4 regions of the Shigella sp. SIG3 genome follow, and region 3 is predicted to be linked to each of the others. Evidence: predicted binding sites of a transcription regulator. Region 3 holds the regulator's gene; each other region holds the start of a gene.

Region 1 (7,787 bases), on a different contig from region 3:
TTTTAACGCTTGATGATGCAGCTGCAGCCATTGCAAAGCGATGACCGACGCTGCGTTGTCGATTTTCCCCTCTTCTACCCACTGGTATGCCTGTTCCCGGCTTACCACATGAACGCGAATATCTTCGTTTTCATCAGCCAGACCATGAATACCGCTTGCGGTCGTGGCGTCCACTTCGCCCACCATAATTGACGAACGCTCACTGGTGCCCCCCGGGCTTGCCAGGAAACTTAACACCGGTTTGGTCCGTTTGACTATCAGTCCCGCCTCTTCAATCGCTTCGCGACGGGCAACATCTTCCACACTTTCACCCTCTTCAATCATCCCGGCAACCATCTCCAGTAGCCAGGGGGTTTCGCTGGTGTCGTACGCGGCAATCCGAATCTGCTCAATCAGCACAACTTCATCACGCACTGGGTCAAAGGGTAGCAAGACTGCGGCGTGACCGCGCTCAAAAATTTCCCGCCGTACCTCATGACTCATTTGCCCGTTGAATAGACGATGACGAAATCTATAAAGATCTAATGAAAAAAAGCCGCGATAAAGTGTTTCTCGTGCAATAATTTCTACATCGTTTTTGCCAAATGTAACGGGCAGGTTGTCTGGCTTAAGCATTGTTAATGTCCTGGCACTAATAGTGAATTAAATGTGAATTTCAGCGACGTTTGACTGCCGTTTGAGCAGTCATATGTTAAATTGAGGCACATTAACGCCCTATGGCACGTAACGCCAACCTTTTGCGGTAGCGGCTTCTGCTAGAATCCGCAATAATTTTACAGTTTGATCGCGCTAAATACTGCTTCACCACAAGGAATGCAAATGAAGAAATTGCTCCCCATTCTTATCGGCCTGAGCCTTTCTGGGTTCAGTTCGTTGAGCCAGGCCGAGAACCTGATGCAAGTTTATCAGCAAGCACGCCTTAGTAACCCGGAATTGCGTAAGTCTGCCGCCGATCGTGATGCTGCCTTTGAAAAAATTAATGAAGCGCGCAGTCCATTACTGCCACAGCTAGGTTTAGGTGCAGATTACACCTATAGCAACGGCTACCGCGACGCGAACGGCATCAACTCGAACGCGACCAGTGCGTCCCTGCAGTTAACTCAATCCATTTTTGATATGTCGAAATGGCGTGCGTTAACGCTGCAGGAAAAAGCAGCAGGGATTCAGGACGTCACATATCAGACCGATCAGCAAACCTTGATCCTCAACACCGCGACCGCTTATTTCAACGTGTTGAATGCTATTGACGTTCTTTCCTATACACAGGCACAAAAAGAAGCGATCTACCGTCAATTAGATCAAACCACCCAACGTTTTAACGTGGGCCTGGTAGCGATCACCGACGTGCAGAACGCCCGCGCGCAGTACGATACCGTGCTGGCGAACGAAGTGACCGCACGTAATAACCTTGATAACGCGGTAGAGCAGCTGCGCCAGATCACCGGTAACTACTATCCGGAACTGGCGGCGCTGAATGTCGAAAACTTTAAAACCGACAAACCACAGCCGGTTAACGCGCTGCTGAAAGAAGCCGAAAAACGCAACCTGTCGCTGTTACAGGCATGCTTGAGCCAGGACCTGGCGCGCGAGCAAATTCGCCAGGCGCAGGATGGTCACTTACCGACTCTGGATTTAACGGCTTCTACCGGGATTTCTGACACCTCTTATAGCGGTTCGAAAACCCGTGGTGCCGCTGGTACCCAGTATGACGATAGCAATATGGGCCAGAACAAAGTTGGCCTGAGCTTCTCGCTGCCGATTTATCAGGGCGGAATGGTTAACTCGCAGGTGAAACAGGCACAGTACAACTTTGTTGGTGCCAGTGAGCAACTGGAAAGCGCACATCGTAGCGTCGTGCAAACCGTACGTTCCTCCTTCAACAACATTAATGCTTCTATCAGTAGTATTAACGCCTACAAACAAGCCGTAGTTTCCGCGCAAAGCTCATTAGACGCGATGGAAGCGGGCTACTCGGTCGGTACGCGTACCATTGTTGATGTGTTGGATGCGACCACCACGCTGTACAACGCCAAGCAAGAGCTGGCGAATGCGCGTTATAACTACCTGATTAATCAGCTGAATATTAAGTCAGCCCTGGGTACGTTGAACGAGCAGGATTTGCTGGCACTGAACAATGCGCTGAGCAAACCGGTTTCCACTAATCCGGAAAACGTTGCCCCGCAAACGCCGGAACAGAATGCTATTGCTGATGGTTATGCGCCTGATAGCCCGGCACCCGTCGTTCAGCAAACATCCGCACGCACTACCACCAGTAACGGTCATAACCCTTTCCGTAACTGATGACGACGACGGGGCTTCGGCCCCGTCTGAACGTAAGGCAACGTAAAGATACGGGTTATCTGCCGCATTCTTCCCCCTTCTCGCTTCAATTTCGACCAGCCATCCTCTATTCTGATGGGTATTTACCACTGGTCCCGGAAGACAAAAATGAAACGGACAAAATCCATACGCCACGCATCGTTCCGCAAAAACTGGAGCGCACGCCATCTGACACCAGTCGCTCTCGCGGTTGCCACTGTTTTTATGCTGGCTGGCTGTGAAAAGAGTGATGAAACAGTGTCTCTCTATCAAAATGCTGACGACTGTTCAGCTGCAAACCCAGGCAAAAGCGCCGAATGTACCACCGCGTACAACAATGCGCTGAAAGAAGCCGAACGTACTGCGCCGAAATACGCCACCCGTGAAGACTGTGTTGCTGAATTTGGTGAAGGTCAGTGTCAGCAAGCACCAGCCCAGGCTGGCATGGCACCAGAAAACCAGGCGCAGGCTCAGCAATCCAGCGGGAGTTTCTGGATGCCGCTGATGGCCGGTTACATGATGGGGCGTCTGATGGGCGGCGGCGCGGGATTTGCACAGCAGCCGCTGTTCTCCTCGAAAAACCCGGCCAGTCCGGCTTACGGTAAATATACCGACGCGACGGGTAAAAACTATGGCGCAGCCCAGCCAGGCCGCACCATGACCGTACCGAAGACGGCAATGGCACCAAAACCGGCGACCACCACTACCGTTACCCGTGGCGGTTTTGGTGAATCTGTTGCCAAACAAAGCACTATGCAGCGTAGCGCAACCGGCACCTCTTCTCGTTCAATGGGTGGCTGATACCGATGGAAAGAGTCAGTATTACCGAGCGCCCGGACTGGCGTGAGAAAGCCCACGAATACGGTTTCAATTTTCACACCATGTACGGCGAGCCGTACTGGTGTGAAGATGCTTACTACAAGTTGACCCTCGCCCAGGTTGAAAAGCTGGAAGAAGTCACCGCCGAACTGCACCAGATGTGCCTGAAAGTGGTGGAAAAAGTGATCGCCAGCGATGAGCTGATGACCAAATTCCGCATACCAAAACACACCTGGAGTTTTGTGCGTCAATCATGGCTGACTCACCAGCCATCGCTTTATTCGCGTCTTGATCTGGCGTGGGATGGCACTGGCGAACCTAAACTTCTGGAAAATAACGCCGATACGCCAACGTCACTATACGAGGCGGCGTTCTTTCAGTGGATCTGGCTGGAAGATCAGCTTAACGCCGGTAACTTGCCGGAGGGCAGCGACCAGTTTAACAGTCTGCAAGAAAAACTGATCGATCGCTTCGTTGAGCTGCGTGAACAGTGTGGCTTCCAGTTGCTGCATCTCACCTGCTGTCGCGACACGGTGGAAGATCGCGGAACCATTCAGTATTTGCAGGACTGCGCAACCGAAGCTGAAATCGCCACCGAGTTCCTCTACATCGACGAGATAGGTTTAGGCGAAAAAGGCCAGTTCACGGATTTACAGGATCAGGTGATTTCTAACCTGTTCAAGCTTTATCCGTGGGAATTTATGCTGCGCGAAATGTTCTCCACCAAGCTGGAAGATGCTGGCGTACGCTGGCTGGAACCGGCGTGGAAGAGTATTATCTCCAACAAGGCACTTCTACCGCTACTGTGGGAGATGTTCCCGAATCACCCGAACCTGCTGCCCGCTTATTTTGCGGAAGATGATCATCCGCAAATGGAAAAATATGTGGTTAAACCGATCTTCTCCCGTGAAGGCGCAAACGTGTCGATCATTGAGAACGGCAAAACCATTGAAGCAGCGGAAGGTCCGTATGGCGAAGAAGGGATGATTGTTCAGCAATTCCACCCGTTACCGAAATTCGGCGACAGCTATATGCTGATTGGTAGCTGGCTGGTGAACGATCAACCTGCCGGAATTGGCATTCGTGAAGACCGTGCGTTGATCACCCAGGATATGTCTCGGTTTTATCCACATATTTTTGTTGAATAAGCCACGATACCGGATGGCACTCGCCATCCGGTAATTGTTAGCCTATCTGCACCGACAGCATACTTAAACTGCCCATTTCTATACCATCGACCGGAATGGTAATTGGCTCCTGCCCATCCCACACACCTAACACATACAACAACGGCAGATAGTGCTCTGGCGTTGGGTTCGATAACGCGCCACCTTCATGGTCGAGATAATTCACCAGAGGATGCTGCTCTACCGGCCCTTGCCACGTCAGATTCGCTTTCACATACTCATTAAACGACGTCGCCCACGGATACGGTGAACTATCACCGTGCCACTTCACTGTGCGCAGGTTATGCACCACGTTACCGCTGGCGACCAACATTATTCCTTCATCACGCAACGCCGCGAGTTTGCGCCCCATTTCGAAATGCCAGGCGGCAGGTTTGCTACTGTCGATACTCAACTGCACCATAGGGATATCGGCGTCAGGATACATCTTAATCAGCACGCCCCACGAGCCGTGGTCAAAGCCCCAGGCTTCTTTATCCAGCGTCACCGGGATCGGCGCTAACAGCTCAACCAGACGCTGTGCCAGCGCAGGCGAACCCGGAGCAGGATAATGCGTATCGTACAGCGCCTGCGGGAAGCCACCAAAGTCATGAATCGTGGGCGGCGTCTCCATCGCGGTCACTCCTGTTCCACGGGTAAACCAGTGAGCCGAAACCACCACAATCGCTTGCGGGCGTGGCAATGTCATCCCCAACTTCTGCCAGCTGCGGGTATACAAATTATCTTCCAGCACGTTCATCGGACTACCGTGACCTAAAAACAATGCTGGCATACGTGTTGAAGACATGATGATATCCTTAACTAAAGGTGTCATTTTGATATCCTCACAATACGCTTGTTCGGCGGAGTAAGAACCCGGATAACAATGATGATGATCATCAGTTATTTTGACGATCTGCCTGAAGGTGAAGATTTATAAGGAGTTGTCGATGTCAGTACCTCTCATTCTGACCATACTGGCGGGGGCAGCCACGTTTATTGGCGCGTTTCTCGGCGTTCTCGGACAAAAACCCTCGAACCGCTTACTGGCGTTTTCGCTAGGTTTTGCGGCGGGGATCATGTTGCTCATCTCATTAATGGAAATGCTTCCTGCCGCACTAGCAGCTGAAGGAATGTCGCCGGTGTTGGGTTATGGAATGTTTATCTTCGGTCTGCTTGGCTACTTTGGCCTGGACCGCATGTTGCCGCATGCGCATCCGCAGGATTTAATGCAAAAATCGGTGCAGCTGTTGCCAAAATCGATCAAGCGCACAGCCATTCTGCTCACTCTCGGCATCAGTCTGCATAACTTCCCGGAAGGGATTGCCACCTTTGTCACGGCGAGCAGCAACCTGGAGCTGGGATTTGGCATCGCACTGGCCGTCGCGTTGCACAATATCCCTGAAGGTCTGGCAGTGGCAGGCCCGGTTTATGCGGCAACGGGGTCTAAACGCACCGCGATTCTGTGGGCGGGGATTTCTGGACTAGCAGAAATTCTTGGTGGTGTGCTGGCGTGGTTAATCCTCGGTAGCATGATTTCCCCGGTGGTCATGGCGGCAATCATGGCGGCGGTTGCAGGAATTATGGTGGCGCTCTCGGTTGATGAATTAATGCCGCTCGCCAAAGAGATTGACCCTAATAATAACCCCAGCTATGGCGTACTATGTGGAATGTCAGTGATGGGATTCAGTTTAGTGCTGCTACAAACGGCGGGAATTGGTTAAAAACAACATCAGAAGTTGTCCAGCACATGGACAACTTCTGCCAGCTTCACGAAAGCCTTATTCTACCTTTTCGGCTGTCTCTTCTCTCGTACTGTTTAAGTATTTGTTCCGCGCTTCAAGCAGTGCGTCTCTGTCCTGGCGAAACGCCCGACAATAACGTTTCAAATGCAGGAAATAACCCACCACAACCAGAGCAATCAATACAATCCAGTACCAGGCGATAAACATCCTTTTACCCTTAATATTTAACAATACTAAACATTTAGCGCATAAATTTCACATATCCTTTTTCGGATATATTCATATGGTCGCATAATAACGGAACAATTATATGATTTTGATCATAATGAAAAAGAATGCCTGATATTAATGAAATTTTCTCATAGAAAGAGAAGCGGAATTAACATCTTGCATAGCAGGGCAAAATAAAAACCGAAGCCAGCTACAACTTCGGTTTCTTGATTAAGGCAGTAATTAAGCAGCGGTTTTCAGCTGGCTTTACGCTCATGTGCCTGACGGTATGCCACCAGGTCTTCAATAGTCACGAGCGCCATATTGTGTTTATTGGCAAACTCAATGCACTCTGGTGCACGCGCCATCGTGCCATCGTCATTAGTCAGCTCACACAGCACACCAGCCGGTTTAAAGCCTGCCAGCGTCATCAAATCAATAGTCGCTTCAGTATGACCGCCACGCGTCAGTACACCACCTGCCTGCGCGCGAAGTGGGAAAACGTGGCCCGGGCGATTCAGATCAGAAGGTTTTGCGCCATCGGCAATCGCTGCGCGAACGGTCGTAATACGATCAGCGGCAGAAACACCGGTAGTCACACCTTCAGCCGCTTCAATGGTCACGGTAAAACCGGTGCCATAGGCGCTGGTGTTATTTTCTACCATCATTGGCAGATCAAGTTGTTTACGGCGATCTTCAGTGATGCACAGGCAAACAATACCGCTACCGTGGCGAATGGTCAGCGCCATCTGCTCAACGGTCATGGTTTCTGCCGGGAAGATCATATCGCCTTCGTTTTCACGGTCTTCATCATCAAGCACCATTACACCGCGTCCTTCACGCAGCGCAGCCAGTGCATTTTCAACACGTTCGAAAGGCGTACCAAAAGAGGAAAGTAGCGTCTGATTCATGGTAAAAAAACCTCACTAAAATTATGGTTACCAGAATCAGGGCAGTCTTAGGAGTGGCGGCATATAGCCAAAATAACGTGAGCGGGTCCATGCCCGACAGAATCGTTACTCTCTCCCATCCGGACTCTAACCGTCGGCCCCGGAATTACACCGGATCTGCTGTCCTTTGAGTTCGCACCCAAAGCGCTCGCGGGCTTTCAACTGAGTTGATTTACCGCCGGTGGGGAATTTCGCCCCGCCCTGAGAATAAGCGGATTCACTATAACTCTAATGATTAGCGGCAGCAACGCATAGCTTCACATAATTCTGGTTTATGACTTACCCTTATCGCACTACAATGGTACTCAACACCTATCAGTACAGGGAAACTACAATGATTGACCCGAAAAAAATTGAGCAAATCGCTCGCCAGGTTCACGAATCAATGCCTAAAGGAATCAGGGAGTTCGGGGAAGATGTGGAGAAAAAAATCCGCCAAACCCTACAAGCTCAGCTGACGCGCCTCGACCTTGTAAGCCGTGAAGAGTTCGACGTCCAAACGCAAGTCCTGTTACGGACTCGTGAGAAACTGGCGCTGCTTGAACAAAGAATCAGCGAACTGGAAAATCGCAGTACTG
Region 2 (7,787 bases), on a different contig from region 3:
CATCTGTTCTGCATTAGCGACGCTTCGAACCTGGAAGCCTTGTTCGGTGAGATAACGTTCCAGCAGCGCACGCAGGCGCATGTCGTCATCGACCACCAGAATCTTGTAGTTCTCTTGCATTGTTTGTACTCCCAAAGGTTCGCAACAATTTGTAAGCGTGTATTCTTAAAAAAGCTCACGTTCGTCACCAGCTAAATCTGGTATGAATTTCAGCCTAAATTGTTACAAAGCATATTAAACAGCAGCTTAAGTATACAATTTATTCGGCGAAACATTATTGATTCTGTTGATATGATCACGTTATACCCAATGTGCGCATTATCAAACAGACAAAGGGAATCAACGAGATGAAAACGCCCCTGGTTACCCGGGAAGGGTATGAAAAACTCAAACAAGAGCTTAATTATCTCTGGCGTGAAGAACGCCCGGAGGTCACAAAAAAGGTGACCTGGGCCGCAAGTCTGGGCGACCGCAGCGAAAATGCTGACTATCAGTATAATAAAAAGCGTCTGCGTGAAATCGACCGTCGCGTGCGCTATCTCACTAAATGCCTGGAAAATCTCAAAATTGTCGATTACTCCCCTCAGCAGGAAGGCAAAGTCTTTTTTGGCGCGTGGGTGGAGATTGAAAACGACGATGGCGTGACTCACCGTTTCCGTATTGTCGGCTACGATGAAATTTTTGGCCGTAAAGATTACATCTCTATCGATTCCCCGATGGCCCGCGCATTGCTGAAAAAAGAAGTCGGCGATCTGGCGGTGGTGAATACCCCTGCCGGGGAAGCGAACTGGTATGTTAATGCTATCGAGTACGTGAAACCGTAAGGAAGAGTCTTAACCTCCTGCCGATGGCTGGCATTTTTGCCAGCCAGTCCGTATAACTATCCCCTGATTTTTGATCCGAAAAGATGAACTCAAACCATGATGAATGATTCGTTCTGCCGCATTATTGCGGGTGAAATTCAGGCGCGCCCGGAACAGGTTGACGCTGCCGTTCGCCTGCTTGATGAAGGGAATACCGTGCCGTTTATCGCACGTTATCGTAAGGAAATCACCGGCGGTCTGGATGACACGCAGCTGCGTAATCTGGAAACGCGTCTGAGCTATCTGCGCGAGCTGGAAGAGAGACGTCAGGCGATCCTCAAATCCATTTCCGAGCAAGGCAAACTCACCGATGATCTGGCGAAGGCCATCAACGCCACCCTAAGCAAAACCGAACTCGAAGACCTCTACCTGCCCTACAAACCTAAACGCCGCACCAGCGGGCAAATCGCCATTGAAGCAGGGCTTGAGCCGTTGGCTGACCTGCTGTGGAGCGATCCGTCACACACGCCAGAAGTCGCCGCTGCACAATATGTTGATGCCGATAAAGGCGTGGCAGATACCAAAGCCGCGCTGGATGGCGCGCGCTATATCCTGATGGAACGGTTTGCCGAAGATGCCGCGCTGCTGGCGAAAGTGCGTGATTATCTGTGGAAGAACGCGCATTTGGTTTCTACGGTGGTGAGCGGTAAAGAAGAGGAAGGGGCGAAATTCCGCGACTATTTCGATCATCACGAACCGTTGTCCACGGTGCCTTCTCACCGCGCGCTGGCGATGTTCCGTGGGCGTAACGAAGGCGTACTCCAGCTTTCGCTGAATGCCGATCCGCAGTTCGATGAGCCGCCCAAAGAGAGCTATTGCGAGCAAATCATCATGGATCACCTTGGCCTGCGCCTGAACAATGCCCCGGCGGATAGCTGGCGCAAAAGCGTAGTGAGCTGGACCTGGCGCATCAAGGTGCTGATGCATCTGGAAACCGAACTGATGGGTACCGTGCGCGAACGCGCGGAAGATGAAGCAATCAACGTCTTTGCCCGTAACCTGCACGATCTGCTGATGGCGGCCCCTGCCGGACTGCGTGCAACGATGGGCCTCGATCCGGGTCTGCGTACCGGGGTAAAAGTGGCGGTGGTCGATGCCACTGGCAAACTGGTGGCGACCGATACCATTTACCCGCACACCGGACAAGCCGCAAAAGCAGCGATGACCGTTGCTGCCTTGTGTGAAAAACATAACGTTGAACTGGTGGCGATCGGCAACGGTACAGCTTCCCGCGAAACTGAACGTTTCTATCTCGACGTGCAGAAGCAGTTCCCGAAAGTGACCGCACAGAAAGTGATCGTCAGCGAAGCTGGCGCGTCGGTTTACTCAGCTTCCGAGCTGGCAGCGCAGGAGTTCCCGGATCTCGACGTTTCGCTGCGTGGTGCGGTATCTATCGCCCGCCGTTTGCAGGATCCGCTGGCGGAGCTGGTGAAAATCGATCCGAAATCTATCGGCGTAGGTCAGTATCAGCATGACGTCAGCCAGACGCAACTGGCCCGCAAACTGGATGCAGTAGTAGAAGACTGCGTAAACGGCGTTGGCGTCGATCTCAACACCGCTTCTGTTCCGCTATTAACCCGCGTGGCGGGCCTGACGCGCATGATGGCGCAAAACATCGTGGCCTGGCGCGATGAGAACGGCCAGTTCCAGAACCGTCAGCAACTGCTGAAAGTCAGCCGTCTGGGGCCGAAAGCCTTCGAGCAGTGCGCGGGCTTCCTGCGCATTAACCACGGTGATAACCCGCTGGACGCCTCTACCGTTCATCCGGAAGCCTATCCGGTGGTGGAACGCATTCTGGCAGCAACACAGCAGGCACTGAAAGATCTGATGGGTAACAGCAGCGAACTGCGTAACCTGAAAGCGTCTGACTTTACTGATGAAAAATTCGGTGTGCCGACAGTAACTGACATCATCAAAGAGCTGGAAAAACCGGGTCGCGATCCGCGTCCGGAATTTAAAACCGCTCAGTTTGCCGATGGCGTCGAGACAATGAACGACCTGCAACCGGGTATGATCCTCGAAGGCGCAGTGACCAACGTCACCAACTTTGGCGCGTTTGTCGATATTGGCGTGCATCAGGACGGCCTGGTTCACATCTCTTCATTGTCGAACAAGTTTGTGGAAGATCCGCATACCGTGGTGAAAGCGGGCGACATTGTGAAGGTGAAAGTGCTGGAAGTGGATCTTCAGCGTAAACGTATCGCCCTGACTATGCGTCTGGACGAGCAGCCTGGCGAAACCAACTCTCGTCGCGGCGGCGGTAATGAACGCCCGCAAAACAACCGCCCGGCAGCCAAACCACGCGGTCGTGAAGCGCAGCCTGCCGGTAATAGCGCGATGATGGATGCGCTGGCGGCAGCGATGGGTAAAAAACGTTAAACGCCCGGACTGGCCCCTAAACCTGCGCGATAAGGCGTTCACGCCGCATCTGGCAACGAACGCTTTGCCTGACATAAAAGTGCCGGAGAATATCTCCGGCACTTTTATTCCACAGCCAAACTCACAATATACTCCGTTAATATTTATCACTTCATTAACAACTGAAACCTTAATTAAACATTAGCCAGTCCGGGTAACTCACTATTCGAATTATATTTTCGCTGCGATATAACCTTGAGCCACATCAACATTGAGTCAGATTATTATTCAAACCAACATTCGTACACATTTTAAGTATTGCTGATAGAAACCATTCTCATTATCATTGTGTTGTTGATTATTTAATCTCTCCTTTGTTGGCAAATCATCTGGTCTCATGTCGCGGTCAAACGCCCCATGAGGTAGTTATCCAGTTAATGAGAAACAAGTAGGCACCTATGCAATACACTCCAGATACTGCGTGGAAAATCACTGGCTTTTCCCGTGAAATCAGCCCGGCATATCGCCAAAAACTGCTTTCTCTAGGCATGTTACCTGGCTCCTCTTTTGATGTGGTGCGCGTCGCTCCACTCGGCGACCCCATTCATATCGAAACCCGTCGTGTGAGCCTGGTATTACGCAAAAAAGATCTGGCCTTATTAGAAGTGGAAGCGGTTTCCTGTTAATACGGTGATAACAACAATGAAAAAATTAACCATTGGCTTAATTGGTAATCCAAATTCTGGCAAGACAACCTTATTTAACCAGCTCACTGGCGCACGTCAGCGTGTAGGTAACTGGGCTGGCGTTACCGTCGAACGTAAAGAAGGGCAATTCTCCACCACCGATCATCAGGTCACGCTGGTGGACCTGCCCGGCACCTATTCTCTGACCACCATCTCATCGCAGACCTCGCTCGATGAGCAAATCGCCTGTCACTACATTTTGAGTGGCGACGCCGACCTGCTGATTAACGTGGTGGATGCGTCTAACCTTGAGCGTAACCTGTACCTGACGCTGCAACTGCTGGAACTCGGCATTCCCTGCATCGTGGCGCTGAACATGCTCGACATTGCCGAGAAGCAAAATATTCGTATTGAAATTGATGCTCTATCGGCACGTCTTGGCTGCCCGGTGATCCCGCTGGTTTCAACCCGTGGTCGCGGTATTGAAGCGCTCAAGCTGGCGATTGATCGCTATAAAGCTAACGAGAATGTGGAACTGGTGCATTACGCACAGCCGCTACTCAACGAAGCAGATTCACTGGCAAAAGTGATGCCTTCCGACATCCCGCTGAAACAACGTCGCTGGCTGGGCCTGCAAATGCTGGAAGGCGATATCTACAGCCGCGCCTACGCCGGTGAAGCGTCGCAGCATCTGGATGCCACCCTCGCCCGTCTGCGTAATGAAATGGATGATCCGGCGCTGCACATTGCCGATGCGCGTTACCAGTGCATTGCTGCCATCTGTGATGTGGTAAGCAACACCCTGACGGCAGAACCCAGCCGTTTCACCACTGCGGTAGATAAAATCGTGCTCAACCGTTTCCTCGGTCTGCCGATTTTCCTCTTTGTGATGTACCTGATGTTCCTGCTGGCTATCAACATCGGCGGGGCGTTACAGCCGCTGTTTGACGTCGGCTCCGTGGCGCTATTTGTGCATGGTATTCAATGGATTGGCTACACGCTCCACTTCCCGGACTGGCTGACTATCTTCCTCGCCCAGGGCATGGGTGGCGGTATTAACACCGTGCTGCCACTGGTGCCGCAGATCGGCATGATGTACCTGTTCCTCTCCTTCCTTGAGGACTCCGGCTATATGGCGCGTGCAGCGTTTGTGATGGACCGCCTGATGCAGGCGCTGGGCTTGCCGGGGAAATCCTTTGTGCCGCTGATCGTCGGTTTCGGTTGTAACGTACCGTCGGTAATGGGCGCACGTACGCTTGATGCACCGCGTGAACGTCTGATGACCATCATGATGGCACCGTTTATGTCCTGCGGCGCGCGTCTGGCTATCTTCGCAGTATTCGCGGCTGCCTTCTTCGGGCAGAACGGTGCCCTGGCGGTTTTCTCGCTGTATATGCTCGGTATCGTGATGGCGGTGCTGACTGGCCTGATGCTCAAGTACACCATCATGCGCGGTGAAGCAACGCCGTTTGTCATGGAGCTGCCGGTATACCATGTACCACACGTTAAAAGCCTGATTATCCAGACCTGGCAGCGTCTGAAGGGCTTCGTTCTGCGTGCTGGTAAAGTGATTATCATCGTCAGCATTTTCCTGAGCGCTTTCAACAGCTTCTCGTTGAGCGGGAAAATCGTCGATAACATCAACGACTCGGCGCTGGCTTCCGTCAGCCGGGTGATAACCCCTGTCTTCAAGCCGATTGGCGTACATGAAGATAACTGGCAGGCAACGGTTGGCCTGTTTACGGGCGCAATGGCAAAAGAAGTGGTGGTGGGTACGCTCAACACCCTCTACACCGCAGAAAATATTCAGGACGAAGAGTTCAATCCGGCGGAATTCAACCTCGGTGAAGAGCTGTTCAGTGCGGTAGATGAAACCTGGCAGAGCCTGAAAGACACCTTCAGCCTTAGCGTACTGATGAACCCCATTGAAGCTAGCAAAGGCGACGGTGAAATGGGTACCGGGGCGATGGGCGTGATGGATCAGAAATTCGGTAGCGCAGCTGCCGCATACAGCTACCTGATTTTCGTCCTGCTGTATGTACCATGTATCTCGGTGATGGGAGCCATCGCCCGTGAATCAAGCCGTGGCTGGATGGGCTTCTCCATCCTGTGGGGGCTGAATATCGCTTACTCACTGGCAACATTGTTCTATCAGGTCGCCAGCTACAGTCAGCACCCAACTTACAGCCTGGTGTGCATTCTGGCGGTAATCCTGTTTAACATCGTAGTTATCGGTCTGCTGCGCCGCGCGCGTAGCCGGGTGGATATCGAACTGCTGGCAACCCGCAAGTCGGTAAGCAGTTGCTGCGCAGCCAGCACCACCGGTGATTGCCATTAATGGCTTCACTTATTCAGGTACGTGATTTGCTGGCGTTACGGGGCCGTATGGAAGCGACCCAGATAAGCCAGACATTGAACACTCCGCAGCCAATGATTAACGCCATGCTGCAACAGCTGGAAAGCATGGGCAAAGCCGTGCGGATTCAGGAAGAACCTGACGGCTGCCTCTCTGGCAGTTGTAAAAGCTGCCCGGAAGGCAAAGCCTGTCTGCGCGAGTGGTGGGCGCTGCGTTAACCATACTCCATCGCCTGTTTTGAAAAGCCCGGTATGCGTTTGCATCCGGGCTTTTTTGCGTGCGGCTTTCCATAAAAATGCAATTCTTGCAGCGCAACGTAAGTTCCTCTGAAAGCGTCTCGCAGGGATGAAAACTCGCTAATGCACAGATGTGGAGTGGCGCGTAGAGTCGCGGCATTCAAACAACAGGTGAAGGAACGCCATGAGTAAAAAGCAGAGTTCCACCCCACATGATGCGCTGTTCAAACTCTTTTTACGCCAACCGGAGACGGCACGCGATTTTCTTGCGTTTCATTTACCGGCACCCATTCACGCGCTCTGTGATATGAAAACCCTCAAGCTGGAGTCGAGCAGCTTTATTGATGACGATCTGCGTGAAAGCTATTCCGATGTGCTGTGGTCGGTGAAAACGGAACAAGGACCAGGATACATCTATTGTCTGATTGAACATCAAAGCACCTCAAACAAACTGATCGCATTTCGCATGATGCGTTACGCTATTGCCGCAATGCAAAATCACCTTGATGCTGGATACAAAACGTTGCCGATGGTGGTGCCATTGTTGTTTTACCACGGTATTGAAAGCCCCTATCCCTATTCGCTGTGTTGGCTGGATTGTTTCGCCGATCCCAAACTGGCAAGGCAGCTTTATGCCTCCGCATTTCCGCTGATTGATGTCACCGTCATGCCTGATGATGAAATCATGCAGCACCGACGTATGGCGCTGCTGGAGTTAATTCAAAAACATATTCGTCAACGCGATCTGATGGGGCTGGTAGAGCAAATGGCCTGCTTATTAAGTAGTGGATACGCTAATGACAGACAAATCAAAGGGCTGTTTAATTACATACTGCAAACTGGCGACGCTGTACGTTTTAACGATTTTATCGACGGCGTTGCCGAACGTTCACCGAAACACAAGGAGAGTTTAATGACTATTGCGGAAAGATTGCGGCAGGAGGGGGAACAATCCAAAGCCCTGCATATAGCCAAAATAATGCTTGAATCCGGAGTCCCTCTTGCAGACATCATGCGATTTACCGGGCTGTCAGAAGAAGAGTTGGCTGCGGCGAGTCAGTAGATACTCTACCCTGCTTAAGTGCTACTTTGTGCTATCTTGCATGTAACACAAAGTAGCACTTAGGGAACTGATATGCAGACAGTGAAATTACGGCAACAAGGAGGAGCCATGATCGTTACTATCCCACGAGATCTTGCCATCGATCTTGGCTGGTCACCGGGCACAGAGCTTACCGTGGAGAAAAAAGGCGATAGCGTTAATTTGCGCGCCACAGAGCACAAACCG
Region 3 (7,787 bases):
GTTTTGCCAGTTCGTTGTAGTGTTCCTGCGGGTTCTTACCGGTGACAGCGGTGATTTCCGCCGCCAGCAGACACATAATGATGCCGTCCTTGTCGGTGGACCACGGCGTGCCGTCGAAACGCAGGAAGGAAGCCCCTGCGCTCTCTTCGCCGCCAAAGCCGAAGCTGCCGTCGAACAGACCATCAACAAACCATTTGAAACCTACCGGTACTTCTACCAGCTTACGGCCCAAGTCATTGACCACACGGTCGATCATCGCAGAAGAAACCAGCGTTTTACCGACAGCAACATCTTTGCCCCACTGCGGACGATGCTGGAACAGGTAGTTGATCGCCACCGCCAGGTAGTGGTTCGGATTCATCAAACCTGCCGGAGTGACGATACCGTGACGGTCATAATCCGGGTCGTTAGCAAACGCCAGATCGAACTTATCACGCAGTGCCAGCAGACCCGCCATCGCACACTCGGAGGAGCAGTCCATACGGATCGCACCGTCTTTATCGAGGTGCATAAAGCGGAAGGTTTGATCGACCTGATCGTTAACGATGGTCAGGTTGAGGTTGTAATACTCGCCAATGCGCTTCCAGTATTCGATACCGGAACCGCCCAACGGATCAACGCCCAGCGTCAGGCCCGCTTTCTGAATCGCCGCCATATCAACGATATCGGCCAGCCCTTCCACGAACGGCTGCACCAGATCCTGCTCTTTCACATAGCCGGATGCCATCGCTTCGTCGAGGGAGATACGCTTCACGCCTTTCAGGCCATCGGCCATCAGTGCGTTGGCCCTGTCTTCCACCACTTTGGTGACGTTAGTATCAGCCGGGCCACCATTTGGCGGATTGTACTTGATACCACCATCTTCCGGCGGGTTATGGGACGGTGTAATCACGATACCGTCTGCCAGCGGGCCACCTTTTTTATTGTGAACCAGGATGGCATTGGAAACGGCAGGCGTCGGAGTGAAGCCATTGTTTTCCTGCACAATGACATCAACGCCGTTCGCTGCCAGCACTTCCAGTACGGAAATGAACGCAGGCTCGGACAGGGCGTGAGTATCTTTACCCACATAGCAAGGGCCAGTGATGCCGTTTTTCGCACGTTCTTCAGCAATTGCCTGAGCGATCGCCAGAATGTGCGGCTCGTTAAAGCTGTGGCGCGCTGCACTGCCACGGTGACCGGAAGTACCGAATTTCACCGCGTGCTCCGCATTCCCTGCTTCTGGTTTCAGTACATAATATTGCGCCGTCAGTTGGGCGACGTTAATCAAATCACTCTGTTGTGCAGGTTGGCCTGCACGATTGTGGATTGCCATTGCTTTGTCCTTTGTCTGCAACGTTTTAGATAGTTCCGCAAACCTTCTCAATCAATTCCGCCGGGAATTGCATCGACTGCATGATGTGTTCGATCATGCTGCATTTACGGCCGGTGTTGGTGTTGGTGATCACCCAATACGGCGTGCCTGGCACATGTTTCGGCTTGGTCTGATTACCATTTTTCAGCAGCGTTTGTTCATCTGCCGCAAAGTACACGCGTGTACGACCGTGCAACGATTCCGTTGCTTCGGCAAACGCCTGGGCGTCAAGAGAATATAGTGTAGACAACAGCAGCATAAAGCGATTGACCGCTCGCTTTTGCTCTGCGTATTCGTCCGAAAGCAGAAGTTCACGCATTGCGCGAACCTTGTCTTTAATCGTTTTGACCGGCTTCGCTTCGACGATAGCAGGTGACGCAACGCGAACCTCTTTCGTCACCGGAGCAGCAGGCTGTGATGCGGCGGAAAATTTCAACATACGCCGTAAAATGTCGGATGCGCTCTCGCCGATATGCTTAGTGTGGCTGGCAATATAGCTGTAGAGTTCATCATCAACTTCAATCGTTTTCATCTTAATCCAGTGCAGTGTCTTAGCTGAATACAAGTCGCCAAGAGTATATGAATAAATCCCGGCAGCGGATAGCGTCAAGCCTGGCTTGCAGAAAAACTCGGAATAAACCTTATTTGTTGCAGCCCTGTGGCACAATGGTCAACATAATACCCTAACCCGACAACGCGAAAAAAAGAACTTTGCCATGAAATTAAATATCCGCGCGCAAACTGCACAAAACCAGCACAATAATTCTCCCATCGTTCTTGTCCATGGTCTGTTTGGTAGCCTCGACAACCTTGGCGTACTGGCTCGCGATCTGGTAAACGATCACAATATCATCCAGGTTGATATGCGTAACCACGGTCTTTCACCAAGAGAGCCGGTAATGAATTACCCGGCGATGGCGCAGGATCTTGTTGATACCCTGGATGCACTGCAGATCGACAAAGCAACATTTATCGGTCACTCCATGGGCGGTAAAGCGGTAATGGCACTTACTGCACTGGCCCCCGATCGCATCGATAAACTGGTGGCGATCGATATCGCACCGGTCGACTATCACGTACGCCGTCATGATGAGATTTTCGCAGCTATCAACGCGGTCAGTGAATCGGACGCACAAACTCGCCAGCAAGCAGCAGCAATAATGCGCCAGCATCTTAATGAAGAAGGGGTGATTCAGTTTCTGTTGAAATCTTTTGTTGACGGGGAGTGGCGCTTTAACGTACCGGTATTGTGGGATCAGTATCCGCATATTGTGGGTTGGGAGAAAATCCCGGCATGGGATCACCCTGCCCTGTTTATCCCTGGCGGCAATTCTCCGTATGTTAGCGAGCAGTACCGTGATGATTTACTGGCACAATTTCCACAGGCACGGGCGCATGTGATTGCAGGCGCGGGTCACTGGGTCCATGCTGAAAAACCGGATGCGGTATTACGCGCTATCCGTCGCTATCTCAATGATTAACGCAACTGATTAAAAACCCAGCGTCCGCGTCGCTTTCCGCGCGTGGGCGTTGGCGTGAGTCATCGCGCTGATGTATTATGGCGCGCTATCCATCCGGGCAGAGGCCTGGCTGATTGTTTCCCCCGAAGTCACCAAGATCATGGCCAAAGAACAAACGGACCGTACGACATTAGATCTGTTCGCGCACGAGCGTCGACCGGGACGACCGAAAACTAATCCGCTTTCGCGCGATGAACAGCTGCGTATTAATAAACGCAACCAGCTAAAACGCGACAAAGTACGTGGCCTTAAGCGTGTCGAACTGAAGCTGAACGCGGAAGCTGTCGAGGCGCTGAACGAGCTGGCGGAATCGCGTAATATGAGCCGTAGCGAACTGATCGAAGAGATGTTAATGCAGCAACTGGCGGCGCTGCGTAGTCAGGGCATCGTTTAAATTTCCACTTTCATGTAGCACAGTGTGCAGTCCTGCTCGTTTGCTGATTCCGCAAGACTGCCTGTTCTGCTATGATTGCCTTTATCCGTGGGCAATTTTCCACCCCCATTTCAATAAGTTTCAAGAGGTTATTTCACTCATGGCTATCACTGGCATCTTTTTCGGCAGCGACACCGGTAATACCGAAAATATCGCAAAAATGATTCAAAAACAGCTTGGTAAAGACGTTGCCGATGTCCATGACATTGCAAAAAGCAGCAAAGAAGATCTGGAAGCTTACGACATTCTGCTGCTGGGCATCCCAACCTGGTATTACGGCGAAGCGCAGTGTGACTGGGATGACTTCTTCCCGACTCTCGAAGAGATTGATTTCAATGGTAAACTGGTTGCGCTGTTTGGTTGTGGTGACCAGGAAGATTACGCCGAATATTTCTGCGACGCATTGGGCACCATCCGCGACATCATTGAACCGCGCGGTGCAACCATCGTTGGTCACTGGCCAACTGCGGGCTATCATTTCGAAGCATCAAAAGGTCTGGCAGATGACGACCACTTTGTCGGTCTGGCTATCGACGAAGACCGTCAGCCGGAACTGACCGCTGAACGTGTAGAAAAATGGGTTAAACAGATTTCTGAAGAGTTGCATCTCGACGAAATTCTTAATGCCTGATGTGATGCGGCGTAGACTCATGTCTACGCCGTATTAATAGATAATGCCAATCAAAATAATTGCTACAAATTTGTAACTTTTGCTGTTGTACCTGTACAATGTCCCAGTGTTCAAGTGGCCTTGCCGTTGTAAATGTAAGCTGTGCCACGTTTTTATTAACAATATTTGCCAGGGACTTGTGGTTTTCATTTAGGCGTGGCAATTCTATAATGATACGCATTATCTCAAGAGCAAATTCTGTCACTTCTTCTAATGAAGTGAACCGCTTAGTAACAGGACAGATTCCGCATGACTGATAACAATACCGCCCTAAAGAAAGCTGGCCTGAAAGTAACGCTTCCTCGTTTAAAAATCCTGGAAGTTCTTCAGGAGCCGGACAACCATCACGTCAGTGCGGAAGATTTATACAAACGTCTGATCGATATGGGTGAAGAAATTGGTCTGGCTACGGTATATCGCGTACTGAACCAGTTTGACGACGCTGGTATCGTCACCCGCCACAATTTTGAAGGCGGTAAATCCGTATTTGAGCTGACACAGCAACATCACCACGATCACCTGATTTGCCTCGACTGCGGCAAGGTTATCGAATTTAGTGATGATTCCATCGAAGCGCGTCAGCGTGAAATTGCCGCAAAACATGGCATTCGCCTGACTAACCACAGTCTCTATCTTTACGGTCACTGTGCCGAAGGCGATTGCCGCGAAGATGAGCACGCGCACGAAGGCAAATAAGCCAGCCTGAACGAGAAAAGCCAACCTGCGGGTTGGCTTTTTTATACAAGGGAAATAAGAAAAGCGAGAGTTACAGCTCTCACTTATTTGTTATTACTGCGTATTTCCTGCCAGACCTTATCACAATCGGCTTTCACCGCCTGATCATTTCCGGTTTGCGTTGCACGCAGACACTGCTGATAATCCAGTACGCGTACACTTTCCTGGTCGGCAAACTGCTGATGTTGTTTCTCTTTCTTCAGCACGTTTAACACGCTCTGGCAGGCTTCAATTTTTTCTGGCGAACCTTGCGCGGTGTTGATACAGGCGCTGTATGCCTCTTTCAGACGGCTGTCTTCCTGTGGTGCGGTTGATTGCGCACAAGCTACCAGCCCCGATGCCATCATGGCGATGAGAATCAGTTTTTTCATTGAATGCGGCAGGCACAAAACCTGCCGCGTCGGGCATCAGAAGATGGTGAATGGTGCGATTACCATAAATTTCACGTCACGCTCATCCTGGAAGATGTTACCGTAACCGCCGCCCCAGCTTGGGATGTCGGAGTGGTTGTCGTATTCGGTGAAGTGCAGTTTGAACATCGTGCCTTTGGCGCGACCGTCCTGAATGGTGTAGACCGCATCCAGGCTGTAGGCAGACTCTTCAATAGTCCGGTTTTTGTCGTTGTACGCATCCGGATTGCTCTGCCAGGTCGCAGGTTTAGCATCCCATGCGTAAACGTAGGAAGCGCCGATGGCGAAGCCTGGAAGATTCCAGTTTTTCAGGTCATACATCGCACCGAAGAAGACCGCTTTTTCGCCGTTAGCGTTGAAGTAGGAACGGTTATCCCACCAGATATCCAGGCGGCCGTTGGAGGAAGCGTAGGTTGGGGTCATACGTTGCAGGAAGTATCCCTGCTGACTGTCAGCCTTAACCCAGGTGCCTTCGAGGCGCAAATCCACTACGTCAGCCGCCCGGTAACCAAAGGTCAACGCTTGCAGCCAAGCGGTGCCGTCATAAAGATCGTTGACGCTGCGATCGTCAACTTTATCGCGGGTACCATAGAACTGGTAGCTGGTGGTTAACGGGCTACCGGCGATATCAAATTTGTAGCTGGCTTTGGCAAAATATTGATCGATATACCCTTCCGCCTGACCAAATGCCGCTTCCAGTACGAAGTTATTTTTGAAGTCGTATTTCGCACCGATGGAGTGCAGATAATCAACTTTGGTGGTTTTATCGTTCTGATAAAACTCATCCATTTCCAGATGCCACGGCGCTTTGTATTCGTTGGTCCACATGTAGGAGAAACTCAAGGCACCAGCATCGCCGTAATCAAAATTCGCCCCGGCTTCCGCCCCCTGATAAGTACCCGGCATAAAGCTCCAGTGCGGCGCTAACAGCGTTTGACCGGTTGGCTGAATGTAACCTGCCCTCGCCCAAACCGGACCGTATTTAAATTTGGCCGCAGCTTTATACAGGCTTATACCGCTTTTGTCGCCGGACCAGTCTTCGTCATAGGCTTTATTACTTTTTGAAAACGCGATTTCGTTCGGGTGGGAGCTGTCGCCGTTTTCCGCCATTTCAATCGCCGTAAACGCAGCAATATCAAGGCCGAACATATCAGCAGCATAACCGGACTGAAAATCGAGGTTGGCATTCCAGGTGGAGTGAAAAAGGTTGGTTTTGTATTTGTCGCCGTCGGTAACATCTTTACGGTCGCGTTCACGCTGCCAGTAATAGATACCGCCGGTTAAGGTTGAATCGTCGATGAATCCTTCGGCGCGAGCCTCCGGCATTGCCATAAAGCCCGACATTGCTGTAACACCGGCAATAGCCAGCGCCAGCGTACTACGTTTGCCACTAAACGTACGCATGGGTTAATCCTCTTTGACGTATAAATTGCTGCACCAAAGGTGAACAGCGAAAAAAAATAAAAATTAAAAAAGTAGCGTTGAGAAAAGTCTCGCTGACTACAGGAACAGACTATTTTTCGCGACGCGAATTATCAATCTCTTTCTGTAACCAGAATGTAAGAACATGAGCAACCGCACATATTTTGATGATTTTTGTTACAAGGCTTAAGTTTGCGGTTGAAAGGCTTGCAGAAGAATAAAAACGTGAAATTCCAGCAAGATGAAAGCGGTTACATTTTATTTAATTATGTTTTGTGATTTTAAATTTATTTTATGGATAAATTGCGAAGCGGAATTAATTCGCGAAGAAAAGCAGAAAAAACGCCGCAGAGCGCGGCGTTTGGGATTGTTTGCTATTTCTTGCCGGATGCGGCGTGAACGCCTTATCCGGCCTACAAAAGCACGCAAATTCAATATATTGCAGAGATCATGTAGGCCTAATAAGCGAAGCGCATCAGGCAATTTAGCGTTTGAAATTTATTGTCTATTTATTGCCGGATGCGACGTAAATGCCTCACCCGGCTTGGTAGAACTTAAAATTACTCGCCTACTTTCGCCCAGGTATCACGCAGCCCAACGGTGCGGTTAAATACCGGTTTTTCGGCCGTGGAATGGCGGCTGTCGAGGCAGAAGTAACCTTCACGCTCAAACTGGAATGCTTTACCCGCTACCGCATCTTTCAGCGACGGTTCAGCAAAGCCCTGTTTGATCACCAGCGATTCCGGGTTAATCACCGACAGGAAATCATCCGCAGCACCTGGGTTAGGCACGCTGAACAGACGATCATACAAACGGATTTCAACCGGCAGCGCATGTGCCGCGCTCACCCAGTGAATAACACCTTTGACTTTACGACCATCTGCCGGATCTTTGCTTAAGGTGTCGGCGTCATAAGTACAGAAGATGGTGGTGATATTACCTTCGGCATCTTTCTCCACGCGTTCAGCCTTAATGACGTAAGCATTACGCAGACGCACTTCTTTACCCAGCACCAGACGTTTGTACTGCTTGTTAGCTTCTTCGCGGAAATCGGCGCGATCGATCCAAATTTCACCGCTAAACGGCACCTGACGGCTCCCCATTTCCGGTTTGTTCGGATGGTTCGGCATGGTGACCATTTCGCCTTCGCCCTGATAGTTTTCGATAACCAGTTTCACCGGATCGATAACTGCCATTGCGCGCGGCGCATTTTCGTTGAGATCTTCACGGATGCAGGATTCCA
Region 4 (7,787 bases), on a different contig from region 3:
CACGCTAACAAACGTGAAGAGATCAAAGAAGTTCGCGCGGGCGACATCGCTGCTGCTATCGGTCTGAAAGACGTAACCACTGGTGACACCCTGTGTGACCCGGATGCGCCGATCATTCTGGAACGTATGGAATTCCCTGAGCCGGTAATCTCCATCGCAGTTGAACCGAAAACCAAAGCTGACCAGGAAAAAATGGGTCTGGCTCTGGGCCGTCTGGCTAAAGAAGACCCGTCTTTCCGTGTATGGACTGACGAAGAATCTAACCAGACCATCATCGCGGGTATGGGCGAACTGCACCTCGACATCATCGTTGACCGTATGAAGCGTGAATTCAACGTTGAAGCGAACGTAGGTAAACCGCAGGTTGCTTACCGTGAAACTATCCGCCAGAAAGTTACCGATGTTGAAGGTAAACACGCGAAACAGTCTGGTGGTCGTGGTCAGTATGGTCATGTTGTTATCGACATGTACCCGCTGGAGCCGGGTTCAAACCCGAAAGGCTACGAGTTCATCAACGACATTAAAGGTGGTGTAATCCCTGGCGAATACATCCCGGCCGTTGATAAAGGTATCCAGGAACAGCTGAAAGCAGGTCCGCTGGCAGGCTACCCGGTAGTAGACATGGGTATTCGTCTGCACTTCGGTTCTTACCATGACGTTGACTCCTCTGAACTGGCGTTTAAACTGGCTGCTTCTATCGCCTTTAAAGAAGGCTTTAAGAAAGCGAAACCAGTTCTGCTTGAGCCGATCATGAAGGTTGAAGTAGAAACTCCGGAAGAGAACACCGGTGACGTTATCGGTGACTTGAGCCGTCGTCGTGGTATGCTCAAAGGTCAGGAATCTGAAGTTACTGGCGTTAAGATCCACGCTGAAGTACCGCTGTCTGAAATGTTCGGATACGCAACTCAGCTGCGTTCTCTGACCAAAGGTCGTGCATCATACACTATGGAATTCCTGAAGTATGATGAAGCGCCGAGTAACGTTGCTCAGGCCGTAATTGAAGCCCGTGGTAAATAAGCCTAAGGGTTAATACCAAAGTCCCGTGCTCTCTCCTGAAGGGGAGAGCACTATAGTAAGGAATATAGCCGTGTCTAAAGAAAAATTTGAACGTACAAAACCGCACGTTAACGTTGGTACTATCGGCCACGTTGACCACGGTAAAACTACTCTGACCGCTGCAATCACCACCGTACTGGCTAAAACCTACGGCGGTGCTGCTCGTGCATTCGACCAGATCGATAACGCGCCGGAAGAAAAAGCTCGTGGTATCACCATCAACACTTCTCACGTTGAATATGACACCCCGACCCGTCACTACGCACACGTAGACTGCCCGGGGCACGCCGACTATGTTAAAAACATGATCACCGGTGCTGCTCAGATGGACGGCGCGATCCTGGTAGTTGCTGCGACTGACGGCCCGATGCCGCAGACTCGTGAGCACATCCTGCTGGGTCGTCAGGTAGGCGTTCCGTACATCATCGTGTTCCTGAACAAATGCGACATGGTTGATGACGAAGAGCTGCTGGAACTGGTTGAAATGGAAGTTCGTGAACTTCTGTCTCAGTACGACTTCCCGGGCGACGACACTCCGATCGTTCGTGGTTCTGCTCTGAAAGCGCTGGAAGGCGACGCAGAGTGGGAAGCGAAAATCCTGGAACTGGCTGGCTTCCTGGATTCTTATATTCCGGAACCAGAGCGTGCGATTGACAAGCCGTTCCTGCTGCCGATCGAAGACGTATTCTCCATCTCCGGTCGTGGTACCGTTGTTACCGGTCGTGTAGAACGCGGTATCATCAAAGTTGGTGAAGAAGTTGAAATCGTTGGTATCAAAGAGACTCAGAAGTCTACCTGTACTGGCGTTGAAATGTTCCGCAAACTGCTGGACGAAGGCCGTGCTGGTGAGAACGTAGGTATTCTGCTGCGTGGTATCAAACGTGAAGAAATCGAACGTGGTCAGGTACTGGCTAAGCCGGGCACCATCAAGCCGCACACCAAGTTCGAATCTGAAGTGTACATTCTGTCCAAAGATGAAGGCGGCCGTCATACTCCGTTCTTCAAAGGCTACCGTCCGCAGTTCTACTTCCGTACTACTGACGTGACTGGTACCATCGAACTGCCGGAAGGCGTAGAGATGGTAATGCCGGGCGACAACATCAAAATGGTTGTTACCCTAATCCACCCGATCGCGATGGACGACGGTCTGCGTTTCGCAATCCGTGAAGGCGGCCGTACCGTTGGCGCGGGCGTTGTTGCTAAAGTTCTGGGCTAATTACACGTTAATTAGTTTTGAATTGAAAAGGGCGCTTCGGCGCCCTTTTTGCTGCCCGTAATTTGAGCTCGAAATATTTAGTCGTAATTTTGCTCGCTGAACTATGGCGCAAATAAAACTGTGCTATTGTAATCATAACCATTCTCATTTACACTTTGTGCAGAATTTGAACGGGAGCAATCATGTACGTTTGTTTGTGTAATGGTGTAAGTGACAAAAAAATTCGCCAGGCAGTCCGTCAGTTTCATCCGCAATCTTTCCAACAATTGCGTAAGTTTATTCCTGTGGGAAATCAATGCGGTAAGTGCATTCGCGCCGCGCGCGAAGTGATGCAGGACGAGTTGATGCAGATGCCAGAATTTAAAGAGATTGCCTGAAGCCCACGCTTATTTTTTGACATCCCGCTAGCCCCATCTACGCTCTAATAGTGGAAGCGGAGGGACTATAAAATGAAAGGTGATGTTAAAATCATAAATTATCTCAATAAACTATTGGGAAATGAGCTTGTCGCAATCAATCAGTATTTTCTCCATGCCCGGATGTTTAAAAACTGGGGCCTGATGCGTCTCAATGACGTCGAATACCATGAATCCATCGATGAGATGAAACACGCTGATAAATATATCGAGCGTATTTTGTTTTTAGAAGGAATCCCCAACTTACAGGATTTAGGCAAACTGGGGATTGGTGAAGATGTCGAGGAGATGCTGCAATCTGACCTGCGATTAGAACTGGAAGGCGCGAAGGATCTGCGTGAGGCTATCGCATATGCCGACAGCGTTCATGACTATGTTAGCCGCGATATGATGATCGAGATCCTTGCTGATGAAGAAGGTCATATCGACTGGCTCGAAACTGAACTGGATCTCATCGGTAAAATCGGCCTACAAAATTACCTGCAATCACAAATTAAAGTTAAAGATTAACGGCCTATCAGCAAACTATCCCAGCCTATAACGAAACCCGCAGCCGCCAGAAATGGCCCAAAAGGCAGCGGGTTTTTTAATGATTCTTTTCCTCTCATGAGCAGACCAATAACTACGGCTCCGCAAGCGAATGAGGCAGCAAGGAAAACCAGTCGTGGTAAGAAGGCCCATGAATGCCAGGCGCCAAGGGCGGCGAGAAACTTCACATCACCATAGCCTAATCCTTCTTTATGTCGCAGTATGCGATACCCCCAGTAAATGACAGCGAATGTGCCGTAACCAACAATTGCCCCCCATAACGCATCGGCTAAACCATCAGGATGACAAACTTGATAGAACAAAAGACCTGACCAGAGTAACGGGCACGTAAATCTGTCAGGTAACAAGCCATGCTTTGCATCCCAGAAAAAAAGTAGGGCTGATAAACAAGCGTACAAAATTAGAAAGGGAAGGGTAGTGTCCATAAAACATCCTCTGTAATTGGAGTATCACCATCGAATAACTCCGGATGCTCAGCAACAGAGAGAGCGCTGATTTGTTAACCTGATTCCGGTGAAAAACGCTATCTTCACAACCTTACAAATTTCGTGGAATGCAGCTCGCAATCTGCGCGTTGCGATTAATTTCTACCCGATGCTTGCGTCAGGCTCAGATTTGCGTATAATGCGCGGGCTTGTCGTAGTTGACAGCAGGTTCAATCTGAACCTCAGTTAGCCGAATTTGGCTACCTAACAATGCTCCCAATCGGGGAGCTACGTAAGAACGGTTACACTCTCCCATCAATCGTAATGGGTCTGAGGAGTAATCATTTTCGTTTATAAAATAATTGGAGCTCTGGTCTCATGCAGAACCAAAGAATCCGTATCCGCCTGAAAGCGTTTGATCATCGTCTGATCGATCAAGCAACCGCGGAAATCGTCGAGACTGCCAAGCGCACTGGTGCGCAGGTCCGTGGTCCGATCCCGCTGCCGACACGCAAAGAGCGCTTCACTGTTCTGATCTCCCCGCACGTCAACAAAGACGCGCGCGATCAGTACGAAATCCGTACTCACTTGCGTCTGGTTGACATCGTTGAGCCAACCGAGAAAACCGTTGATGCTCTGATGCGTCTGGATCTGGCTGCCGGTGTAGACGTGCAGATCAGCCTGGGTTAATCAGGTCATTGAGCGATTGAGAGGTTGAAACAATGATTGGTTTAGTCGGTAAAAAAGTGGGTATGACCCGTATCTTCACAGAAGACGGCGTTTCTATCCCAGTAACCGTAATCGAAGTTGAAGCAAACCGCGTTACTCAGGTTAAAGACCTGGCTAACGATGGCTACCGTGCTATTCAGGTGACCACCGGTGCTAAAAAAGCTAACCGTGTGACCAAGCCTGAAGCTGGCCACTTCGCTAAAGCTGGCGTAGAAGCTGGCCGTGGTCTGTGGGAATTCCGCCTGGCTGAAGGCGAAGAGTTCACTGTAGGTCAGAGCATTAGCGTTGAACTGTTTGCTGACGTTAAAAAAGTTGACGTAACTGGCACCTCTAAAGGTAAAGGTTTCGCAGGTACCGTTAAGCGCTGGAACTTCCGTACCCAGGACGCTACTCACGGTAACTCCTTGTCTCACCGCGTTCCGGGTTCTATCGGTCAGAACCAGACTCCGGGCAAAGTGTTCAAAGGCAAGAAAATGGCAGGTCAGATGGGTAACGAACGTGTAACCGTTCAGAGCCTTGACGTAGTACGCGTTGACGCTGAGCGCAACCTGCTGCTGGTTAAAGGTGCTGTCCCGGGTGCAACCGGTAGCGACCTGATCGTTAAACCAGCTGTGAAGGCGTAAGGAGATAGCAATGGAATTAGTATTGAAAGACGCGCAGAGCGCGCTGACTGTTTCCGAAACTACCTTCGGTCGTGATTTCAACGAAGCGCTGGTTCACCAGGTTGTTGTTGCTTATGCAGCTGGTGCTCGTCAGGGTACTCGTGCTCAGAAGACTCGTGCTGAAGTAACTGGTTCCGGTAAAAAACCGTGGCGCCAGAAAGGCACCGGCCGTGCGCGTTCTGGTTCTATCAAGAGCCCGATCTGGCGTTCTGGTGGCGTGACCTTTGCTGCTCGTCCGCAGGACCACAGTCAAAAAGTTAACAAGAAGATGTACCGCGGCGCGCTGAAAAGCATCCTGTCCGAACTGGTACGTCAGGATCGTCTGATCGTTGTCGAGAAGTTCTCTGTAGAAGCGCCGAAAACTAAGCTGCTGGCACAGAAACTGAAAGACATGGCTCTGGAAGATGTGCTGATCATCACCGGTGAGCTGGACGAAAACCTGTTCCTGGCTGCGCGCAACCTGCACAAGGTTGACGTACGCGATGCAACTGGTATCGACCCGGTTAGCCTGATCGCCTTCGACAAAGTCGTAATGACTGCTGATGCTGTTAAGCAAGTTGAGGAGATGCTGGCATGATTCGTGAAGAACGTCTGCTGAAGGTGCTGCGTGCACCGCACGTTTCTGAAAAAGCGTCTACTGCGATGGAAAAATCCAACACCATCGTACTCAAAGTTGCTAAAGACGCGACCAAAGCAGAAATCAAAGCTGCTGTGCAGAAACTGTTTGAAGTCGAAGTCGAAGTCGTTAACACCCTGGTAGTTAAAGGGAAAGTTAAACGTCACGGACAGCGTATCGGTCGTCGTAGCGACTGGAAAAAAGCTTACGTCACCCTGAAAGAAGGCCAGAATCTGGACTTCGTTGGCGGCGCTGAGTAAGTCGGAGGAGTAATACAATGGCAGTTGTTAAATGTAAACCGACATCTCCGGGTCGTCGCCACGTAGTTAAAGTGGTTAACCCTGAGCTGCACAAGGGCAAACCTTTTGCTCCGTTGCTGGAAAAAAACAGCAAATCCGGTGGTCGTAACAACAATGGCCGTATCACCACTCGTCATATCGGTGGTGGCCACAAGCAGGCTTACCGTATTGTTGACTTCAAACGCAACAAAGACGGTATCCCGGCAGTTGTTGAACGTCTTGAGTACGATCCGAACCGTTCCGCGAACATCGCGCTGGTTCTGTACAAAGACGGTGAACGCCGTTACATCCTGGCCCCTAAAGGCCTGAAAGCTGGCGACCAGATTCAGTCTGGCGTTGATGCTGCAATCAAACCAGGTAACACCCTGCCGATGCGCAACATCCCGGTTGGTTCTACTGTTCATAACGTAGAAATGAAACCAGGTAAAGGCGGTCAGCTGGCACGTTCCGCTGGTACTTACGTTCAGATCGTTGCTCGTGATGGTGCTTATGTCACCCTGCGTCTGCGTTCTGGTGAAATGCGTAAAGTAGAAGCAGACTGCCGTGCAACTCTGGGCGAAGTTGGCAATGCTGAGCATATGCTGCGCGTTCTGGGTAAAGCAGGTGCTGCACGCTGGCGTGGTGTTCGTCCGACCGTTCGCGGTACTGCGATGAACCCGGTAGACCACCCACATGGTGGTGGTGAAGGTCGTAACTTTGGTAAGCACCCGGTAACTCCGTGGGGCGTTCAGACCAAAGGTAAGAAGACCCGCAGCAACAAGCGTACTGATAAATTCATCGTACGTCGCCGTAGCAAATAATTTTAGAGGATAAGCCATGCCACGTTCTCTCAAGAAAGGTCCTTTTATTGACCTGCACTTGCTGAAGAAGGTAGAGAAAGCGGTGGAAAGCGGAGACAAGAAGCCCCTGCGCACTTGGTCCCGTCGTTCAACGATCTTTCCTAACATGATCGGTTTGACCATCGCTGTCCATAATGGTCGTCAGCACGTTCCGGTATTTGTAACCGACGAAATGGTCGGTCACAAACTGGGTGAATTCGCACCGACTCGTACTTATCGCGGCCACGCTGCTGATAAAAAAGCGAAGAAGAAATAAGGTAGGAGGAAGAGATGGAAACTATTGCTAAACATCGCCATGCTCGTTCTTCTGCTCAGAAGGTTCGCCTTGTTGCTGACCTGATTCGCGGTAAGAAAGTGTCGCAGGCTCTGGATATTTTGACCTACACCAACAAGAAAGCGGCTGTACAGGTCAAGAAAGTTCTGGAATCTGCCATTGCTAACGCTGAACACAACGATGGCGCTGACATTGACGATCTGAAAGTTACGAAAATTTTCGTAGACGAAGGCCCGAGCATGAAGCGCATTATGCCGCGTGCAAAAGGTCGTGCAGATCGTATCCTGAAGCGCACCAGCCACATCACTGTGGTTGTGTCCGATCGCTGAGACTCTGGAGACTAGCAATGGGTCAGAAAGTACATCCTAATGGTATTCGCCTGGGTATTGTAAAACCATGGAACTCTACCTGGTTTGCGAACACCAAAGAATTCGCTGACAACCTGGACAGCGATTTTAAAGTACGTCAGTACCTGACTAAGGAACTGGCTAAAGCGTCCGTATCTCGTATCGTTATCGAGCGTCCGGCTAAGAGCATCCGTGTAACCATTCACACTGCTCGCCCGGGTATCGTTATCGGTAAGAAAGGTGAAGACGTAGAAAAACTGCGTAAGGTCGTAGCGGACATCGCTGGCGTTCCTGCACAGATCAACATCGCCGAAGTTCGTAAGCCTGAACTGGACGCAAAACTGGTTGCTGACAGCATC

The links. Region 3 encodes Fur, which represses iron uptake genes when iron is present. Its sites were predicted from a motif close to ATAATAATGAGAACNACTATCAA; they were not measured.
Region 1: zupT (zinc transporter ZupT) is a predicted target of Fur. The motif match lies at 5,185-5,207, and genes of this name have one in related genera.
Region 2: feoA (ferrous iron transporter A) is a predicted target of Fur. The motif match lies at 3,546-3,568, and genes of this name have one in related genera.
Region 4: bfd (bacterioferritin-associated ferredoxin) is a predicted target of Fur. The motif match lies at 2,398-2,420, and genes of this name have one in related genera.

What each region holds. Positions count from the first base shown of each region.
Region 1 covers NZ_JBQZXE010000039.1:151-7,937, reverse strand. Annotated here, with positions in the region: gene nudF (ADP-ribose diphosphatase) at 1-615, opposite strand, end outside; gene tolC (outer membrane channel protein TolC) at 820-2,301, shown strand; gene ACUU1I_RS09445 (DUF1190 family protein) at 2,449-3,120, shown strand; gene ACUU1I_RS09440 (glutathionylspermidine synthase family protein) at 3,126-4,286, shown strand; gene ygiD (4,5-DOPA-extradiol-dioxygenase) at 4,324-5,112, opposite strand; gene zupT (zinc transporter ZupT) at 5,255-6,028, shown strand; gene yqiD (protein YqiD) at 6,086-6,256, opposite strand; gene ribB (3,4-dihydroxy-2-butanone-4-phosphate synthase) at 6,517-7,170, opposite strand; FMN riboswitch at 7,274-7,422, opposite strand; gene ubiK (ubiquinone biosynthesis accessory factor UbiK) at 7,544-7,787, shown strand, end outside.
Region 2 covers NZ_JBQZXE010000003.1:81,828-89,614, forward strand. Annotated here, with positions in the region: gene ompR (osmolarity response regulator transcription factor OmpR) at 1-120, opposite strand, end outside; gene greB (transcription elongation factor GreB) at 348-824, shown strand; gene ACUU1I_RS01705 (Tex family protein) at 921-3,242, shown strand; gene feoA (ferrous iron transporter A) at 3,680-3,907, shown strand; gene feoB (Fe(2+) transporter permease subunit FeoB) at 3,924-6,245, shown strand; gene feoC ([Fe-S]-dependent transcriptional repressor FeoC) at 6,245-6,481, shown strand; gene rpnA (recombination-promoting nuclease RpnA) at 6,684-7,562, shown strand; gene ACUU1I_RS01730 (AbrB/MazE/SpoVT family DNA-binding domain-containing protein) at 7,635-7,787, shown strand, end outside.
Region 3 covers NZ_JBQZXE010000021.1:26,242-34,028, reverse strand. Annotated here, with positions in the region: gene pgm (phosphoglucomutase (alpha-D-glucose-1,6-bisphosphate-dependent)) at 1-1,315, opposite strand, end outside; gene seqA (replication initiation negative regulator SeqA) at 1,341-1,886, opposite strand; gene ybfF (esterase) at 2,071-2,835, shown strand; gene ybfE (LexA regulated protein) at 2,975-3,268, shown strand; gene fldA (flavodoxin FldA) at 3,408-3,938, shown strand; gene uof (fur leader peptide) at 4,148-4,234, shown strand; gene fur (ferric iron uptake transcriptional regulator) at 4,227-4,673, shown strand; gene chiQ (ChiQ/YbfN family lipoprotein) at 4,757-5,083, opposite strand; gene chiP (chitoporin ChiP) at 5,120-6,526, opposite strand; gene glnS (glutamine--tRNA ligase) at 7,105-7,787, opposite strand, start outside.
Region 4 covers NZ_JBQZXE010000003.1:9,995-17,781, reverse strand. Annotated here, with positions in the region: gene fusA (elongation factor G) at 1-1,017, shown strand, start outside; gene tuf (elongation factor Tu) at 1,088-2,272, shown strand; gene bfd (bacterioferritin-associated ferredoxin) at 2,455-2,649, shown strand; gene bfr (bacterioferritin) at 2,722-3,198, shown strand; gene ACUU1I_RS01350 (prepilin peptidase) at 3,195-3,662, opposite strand; gene rpsJ (30S ribosomal protein S10) at 4,041-4,352, shown strand; gene rplC (50S ribosomal protein L3) at 4,385-5,014, shown strand; gene rplD (50S ribosomal protein L4) at 5,025-5,630, shown strand; gene rplW (50S ribosomal protein L23) at 5,627-5,929, shown strand; gene rplB (50S ribosomal protein L2) at 5,947-6,768, shown strand; gene rpsS (30S ribosomal protein S19) at 6,785-7,063, shown strand; gene rplV (50S ribosomal protein L22) at 7,078-7,410, shown strand; gene rpsC (30S ribosomal protein S3) at 7,428-7,787, shown strand, end outside.